Regions from separate parts of the Venatoribacter cucullus genome, predicted to be linked through region 2. Evidence: predicted binding sites of a transcription regulator. Region 2 holds the regulator's gene; the other holds the start of a gene.
The links. Region 2 encodes FliA, which starts transcription of late flagellar genes. Its sites were predicted from a motif close to CTAAAGTTNNNNNNNNNNCNGCCGATA; they were not measured.
Positions count from the first base shown of each region.

Region 1: GJQ55_RS04820 (flagellar protein MotY) is a predicted target of FliA. The motif match lies at 1,269-1,295, and genes of this name have one in related genera.

Region 1 is NZ_CP046056.1:994,628-998,041, reverse strand. Features, by position in the region: gene GJQ55_RS04825 (argininosuccinate synthase) at 1-183, shown strand, start outside; gene GJQ55_RS04820 (flagellar protein MotY) at 268-1,227, opposite strand; gene pyrC (dihydroorotase) at 1,413-2,450, shown strand; gene rnt (ribonuclease T) at 2,455-3,135, shown strand; gene GJQ55_RS04805 (YacL family protein) at 3,145-3,414, shown strand, end outside.
Region 2 is NZ_CP046056.1:2,004,375-2,007,788, reverse strand. Features, by position in the region: gene flhF (flagellar biosynthesis GTPase FlhF) at 1-408, shown strand, start outside; gene GJQ55_RS09565 (MinD/ParA family protein) at 411-1,229, shown strand; gene GJQ55_RS09560 (RNA polymerase sigma factor FliA) at 1,287-1,967, shown strand; gene cheY (chemotaxis response regulator CheY) at 2,102-2,476, shown strand; gene GJQ55_RS09550 (protein phosphatase CheZ) at 2,508-3,275, shown strand; gene GJQ55_RS09545 (chemotaxis protein CheA) at 3,288-3,414, shown strand, end outside.

The DNA.
Region 1 (3,414 bases), 1.0 Mb from region 2:
CTGTATAAAGGTAACGTGATCGTGGTGGGCCGTAAGTCGGACAACAGCCTGTTCGATACCCGTATCTCTACCTTTGAAGACGACGGTGGTGCTTACGATCAGAAAGACGCGGAAGGCTTTATTAAGCTGAACGCCCTGCGGATGCGTATTGCGGCCAACAATGGTCGTAAATTGCTGAAGTGATTGATCGTTAAGCGTTTGGTGTTGAGGGTTTGGCGCGCTCAGAGTCTTGCGACAACGCGCGCTGAACGCTTAACGCCGCAACCCCTACCCCCCCGCCGACGGCCTGAAAATCAGATTATCCGGCACCGGCATATCATCCCGCTGCTCCAGTCTTATGGTTACCCGGCGGTTTTCTGCCCGGCCAGCGGCGGTGCGGTTATTGGCCACCGGATAACGGTCGCCATGGAAACGGGTGGTTAACATATCCGGGTTAATGCCCCTGGTAATAAAATAGCGCTCCACATCTTCTACCCGCGCTTTGGACACTTGCCGGTTATCATAACGACGCCCCATGCTATCGGCATGACCATCCAGATACACCGCAAACACTCTGGGGTCGTTCTGAATGTAATGAATAATCTGATCCAGAATGGCCATATCCTCAGCGTCAATTTTCTCTTCACCGCTGCCAAACTGCACTTTCAGGCGGTTCACCTGGCGAAAATTCATGGGTAACAGCTGGTCGACGCATTGCAGATATACCGGGTAAAAATCATTAAAGGCCACGGCCGATACATGCACCCGCACCTGCCGGCCCTTATCGTAATAAGCGGTATGGGAAATCGCCGGCCACTTGCCTTCCAGCAGTGCGTGTAAAAACTGATTGGTACGGCGGGCATCCAAACTTAAGTTCGGTGTTGCATCCACCACCTTCACCTGGCCAAGATGCTCCGATTTCGCCGACGGCTGCCACGGCGGCGGCAAAATAGTCACTTCCGCAGGCGTATAGGCCATTAAATTACGCAGGGTTTCCAGGCGGAATTCCACATCTTCGCCGGCCTCATGGTAGAACACAGCCCGGCCATAGCCGGGAATGGGCTGTTCAAACCGGCACTCAAAGATCGAGCCACTCACCTGCCAGCGGGTATCTTCCGCCGAGCTGCCATAGTGCAGATCCGCCTCAGCAACGGCAGCCCCAGTCATGGCCAGCGCTAACAAACAGCGGCCAGCACAGAACCGCAGCGCCTCGACAACAGACTTGGACAGAGTTTGGTTACTAAGCATCAGAATTCCTGTTACCACAAACAGTAAGGGTATGGACGGGTTATCGGCGGCCGGACGAAAAAATTGAGCGGTAAAAACTGCCCTTAAAACAAAGCGCAACGGCCGGGCTTTGGGTACAATGCGGCATTCTGAACGAAACCCGTCTTGTAACCCACACCAACAGCTTCCAGCTTAAGGTTGCCGCTATGACCGAACGCATAACCATCACCCGCCCTGATGACTGGCACCTGCATCTGCGCGATGGCGCATTATTGCAACACACCGTGCCCGCCACTGCCCGGGTAATGAAACGCGCCATCATCATGCCGAACCTGCAACCCCCGGTCATGAATGCCGAACAAGCGCTGGAATACCGCAGCCGCATTTTATCGCGCGTGCCGCAGGGCATTCACTTTGACCCGCTGATGGTGCTGTATTTAACCGACCACACCACCCCGGACATGATCGCCGAGGCCAAAGACGCCGGCCATATTGTAGCGGTCAAACTCTACCCGGCCGGTGCCACCACCAACTCGCATTCTGGCGTTACCGACCTGGGCAAGCTGGATCATATTGCCTCCGCCCTGGCTGAACATGGCATGCCATTACTGGTACACGGCGAAGTCACCCACAACCATGTGGATATTTTCGACCGCGAAAAAGAGTTCCTCGACACCATTCTGGCACCGCTGGTCAGCCGCCACCCGACCCTGAAAGTGGTGGTTGAACACATCACCACCAAAGACGCCGCCGATTTTGTAAAAAGCCAGGGGCCGAACGTGGGCGCCACCATTACCGTGCAGCATCTGGCCTACAACCGTAACCACATGCTGGTTGGCGGTATTAAACCGCACTTCTACTGCCTGCCGATTCTGAAACGCAACCTGCACCAGCAAGCCCTGCAGGATGTGGTGGTCAGCGGTAATGCCAAATTCTTCCTTGGTACCGACAGTGCCCCGCATGCCAAAGGCGCCAAAGAAAACGCCTGTGGCTGTGCCGGCTGCTACACCGCTTACGGTGCTATTGAACTGTACGCCGAAATTTTTGAAGACTTAGGCGCGCTGGACCAACTGGAAGGCTTTGCCAGCTTCCACGGCCCGGATTTCTACGGCCTGCCACGCAACAGCGACGAGATCACGCTGGTGAAACAACCCTGGCAGGTGCCGGCGGAAATGCCGTTCGGGCAAGACGTTATCGTGCCGCTGCGTGCGGGTGAAACCCTGCGCTGGAAACTGGAGTACTAAGCGGATGTCGGTAACACAAAACAGCAACTCTGCAGAAAAAACCCCCATGGCACGTCGCTTCCGCGGCTTTTTACCGGTAGTGGTCGATGTCGAAACCGGCGGTTTTAATGCCGATACCGATGCGCTGCTGGAAATCGCCATGGTAACCCTGCGTATGGATGAACAAGGCCTGCTGCACCCGCACGAGAGCATGAGCGCCAACATCCATCCCTTCGACGGTGCCAACCTGCAAAAAGAAGCACTGGATTTTACCGGTATTGACCCGTTTGACCCGGAACGCGACGCCGAATTTGAAATCGACGCCTTAACCAGCATGTTCCAGACCATTCGCCGCGAAGTAAAACTGCATGGCTGCAACCGCGCCGTGTTAGTGGGCCATAACTCACACTTCGACCACGGCTTCCTGCGCGCCGCGATTGCCCGTAATGATATCAAGCGCGATCCCTTTCACCCGTTTTCCTCGTTCGATACGGCCAGCTTGTCCGCACTGGCGTTAGGCCATACCGTGCTGGCCCGCGCCTGCCGGCTGGCCGGGCTGGATTTTGACAACCATGCCGCCCACAGCGCGGCCTACGACACCTGGAAAACCGCCGAACTGTTCTGCTACATCGTAAACCGCTACCAGACCCTGGGGGGCTGGCCGCTGGCCAATACCGAAGCCGACAGCGACGACGACAACGACTGAGCCAATACCATGGATTACCGCTTTTTTTACAACGAACGCCAGATCCCCACGGCCCGCTTATCCATGGATCATGAAGCCTTTGGCCTGTGGTTAAGCGATGAACTGGGCAACAACAAAGAACAACTGGACGTTATTCTGCAGGCCATCGGCCAGCTGGAAGCCGGTGCGCAGCGTGAGTACCAGTGGCAAGGTCGCGATTTTCTGCTGCACTTAACCCGTGAAGACGCGGAAGTAACCGCCCTGACGTTGCTGCAGGAATACTCGCTGGAAGAGCTGGAA
Region 2 (3,414 bases):
AGCGCCGGTTTATCCAGCCGCGATCAACACTTTGACGTGCAATTGGCTATGCTTAAGCAAGCTGGATCAAGGTTGAAGAAATTACTGGTGTTACCATTAACCAGTCAGGGTCGTTGCCTGCAGGAAAATTACGAATTGTTCAAACCCGCTGGCTTGTCTGGTTGTGTGTTTACCAAACTGGATGAATGTTTCAGCCTGGGAGCGGCCATGAGTGTCGCGGCGCTGACCCGTCTGCCGGTTACCCTGGTAACGGATGGCCCGCATATTCCGGATGATATTCACTACCCGGAGGCTGCCAAACTGGTAAGACTGGCCGAACAGATGGCTCGCATGGCCAGAACGCGCTGGCAGGCTGCCACCGCGATGACAGAACGCAGCCGCCCGGCGGCTAATACGGAGTATAAATAAGCATGGCAAGACATCCCGTACAGGTGATCGCCGTTACCGGTGGTAAGGGTGGGGTCGGTAAAAGCAACGTATCGGTCAATCTGGCCATCGGACTGGCCGAACTGGGCCGCCGGGTAGTGGTGCTGGATGCTGACCTCGGGCTTGCCAATATTGATATTCTGCTGGGGCTGAGTGCCAACAAAACCATTGAAAATGTGCTGCAGGGCGAGTGTGATCTGCGTGACATTATGGTGAAAGGCCCGGGCGGTATCCGTGTGGTGCCGGCGTCGTCCGGAACCCAGAAACTGACGCAACTGAACAGTCGTGAACACGCCGGTCTGATTCAGGCCTTCAGCGATATCGGCGACGATATGGACGTTTTGATTATCGACACCGCCGCCGGTATCTCCGAAGGTGTGATGAGCTTTGTGCATGCGGCGCAGGAAGTGTTGATGGTGGTGACGGATGAGCCGACGTCCATTACAGACGCCTACGCCCAGATCAAATTGCTGAACCGTGATTACGGCCTGTTCCGCTTCCGCATTGTGGCAAATATGGTAAGAACACCACAGGAAGGTACGGCGTTGTTCAATAAATTGACCAAAGTAACCGACCGTTTTCTGGAAGTCGCATTACAATATGCGGGTGCGATTCCGCAGGACGATGCGCTGAAACGTGCCGTACAGCGTCAGAAAGCGGTACTGGAAGCCTATCCGCGCTCCAAAGCGGCAATTGCCTTCCGGGCTCTGGCGAAAAAAGTAGACTCATGGCCGTTGCCTTCTACCCCCCGTGGGCATCTGGAATTTTTCGTGGACCGGTTAGTGCAGGAAGCTGGGGCATAACGAGTGTCAGTAGGAAGTTGCCTGGTGTATACCGACGTTCAGAAGCATGACTATGAAATGCTGGTGCGTGAACACGCCACGCTGGTGAAGCGCATTGCGCATCATCTGCTGGGGCGTTTACCCGACAGTGTTCAACTGGATGACCTGATTCAGGCCGGCATGATCGGCCTGATTGAAGCCGCGCGTAAATACGACGGCGGTAAAGGTGCCAGCTTTGAAACCTATGCCGGTATCCGTATCCGCGGTTCGATGCTGGATGAAATACGTCGTGGTGACTGGGCGCCGCGTTCGGTGCATCGTAATGCGCGCCGCATCAGCGCCGCCATCCGCCAGGTCGAAAACGAAAAAGGCCGTGACGCTGAAGATACTGAGGTGGCGGCGGTGCTGGGCATCAGCCAGGACGAATACCACAGTATTCTGCAAGACAGCGCCGGCTGCCGGCTGTTCAGCTTTGAAGAAGTGCTGGAAAAAAGCGAATCCGGTTTTGATGTGTTTGATGATGAAGGTTTACCCGGTCCACAGGATGGGGTGGAGCGTGAATCGTTTCAGCTGCAGCTGGCCGGTGCCATTAAAACCCTGCCGGAACGGGAACAGCTGGTGCTGGCCCTGTATTACGACGAAGAGCTTAACCTGAAAGAAATCGGGGCGGTGCTGGGGGTCAGTGAATCGCGGGTCAGCCAATTGCACAGTCAGGCGGCACACCGGTTACGCACCCGGTTATCCGGTTGGATGGGCTAACTTATTAATCTGACGGTATTTTTTTCGGTCAGAGTGCTGTGGTTTGTGGATAATGCATTAACTGCGTCTACACTCAACCGATGGGACGACTTGGAATATAAAGTCGATTATTGGAGGTCGTTTTGAACAAAAACATGAAGATTCTTATTGTTGATGACTTTTCAACAATGAGACGGATCGTCAAAAACCTGCTGCGTGACCTGGGCTTTACCAACACCCAGGAAGCGGATGACGGGACCACTGCGTTGCCGATGCTGCAAAACGGTGACTTTGATTTTCTGGTTACCGACTGGAACATGCCGGGCATGACCGGTCTGGATCTGCTGAAGCGGGTACGGGCGGATGAACGCCTGAAAAGCCTGCCGGTACTGATGGTAACAGCAGAAGCCAAACGTGATCAGATTGTGGCAGCAGCCCAGGCCGGTGTGAATGGCTATGTGGTTAAGCCTTTCACAGCGGCGGTGCTGAAAGAGAAAATCGACAAGATATTTGAACGCATCGAAGGTTAAAGAAAGGCGACCCTTAATGTCCGGATTCAATATGAACACCGACAACAGCGATGTCAGCAGAGAAATCCGCAACCTTGCTGAAAATATGCTTAAGGAGCTGGAGCGCGGTGATATTGGTCGGGCTGTCTCGCTGGTTAACGACCTCAACGATGTGCGGGATCGCACGCTTTACAACGAGATCGGCCGCCTGACCAGAGCGTTGCATGAAGCCATAAAAAATCTGAATGTCGATACTTCGGTGGGGGCCTCTTCAGAAATAGCCAATGCGACCGATAAACTGACATACGTGCTGGAAATGACCGATAAATCGGCCAACCGCACCATGGATCTGGTGGATGCGGCGATGCCGCTGGCCAGTGATATTCATGAGCGAGCCAGCCGGTTGAATGCCCAATGGCAACGCTTCCGGAAAAAAGAACTGACACCGGATGAATTCCGGGCCCTGAGTCGGGAAATGACCCAGTTCCTGCAGGACAGTGCCGGTCAGTCGCAACAATTGCAGGGGCAGCTTTCTGACATCGTGCTGGCACAGGATTTTCAGGATCTGACCGGCCAGGTTATTCATAAAGTGGCCGCTCTGGTACGCGATGTGGAGGCCCGGTTGGTTAATCTGGTGCTGATGGCTGGTAATGTCGACAAAATTACCGGGATCACCCACACCGATCTGGACAGCGACGTTGTGGCGCCGGCAGAGGGTAAAAATATCGCTGCGGAAGGACCGCAGATAAATAAATCCAGTGAAGACGTAGTTGCCAGCCAGGATGATGTTGATGACTTACTGTCCAGTCTTGGTTTTTGAAGGAGCTAACGGATGAGTTTCGATGCTGATGAAGAGATCCTCCAGGATTTTCTGGTCGAAGCCGGCGAGATCCTTGAGTTGCTCTCTGAACAACTGGTCGATCTTGAACAACGCCCGCAGGATAAAGATCTGCTGAATG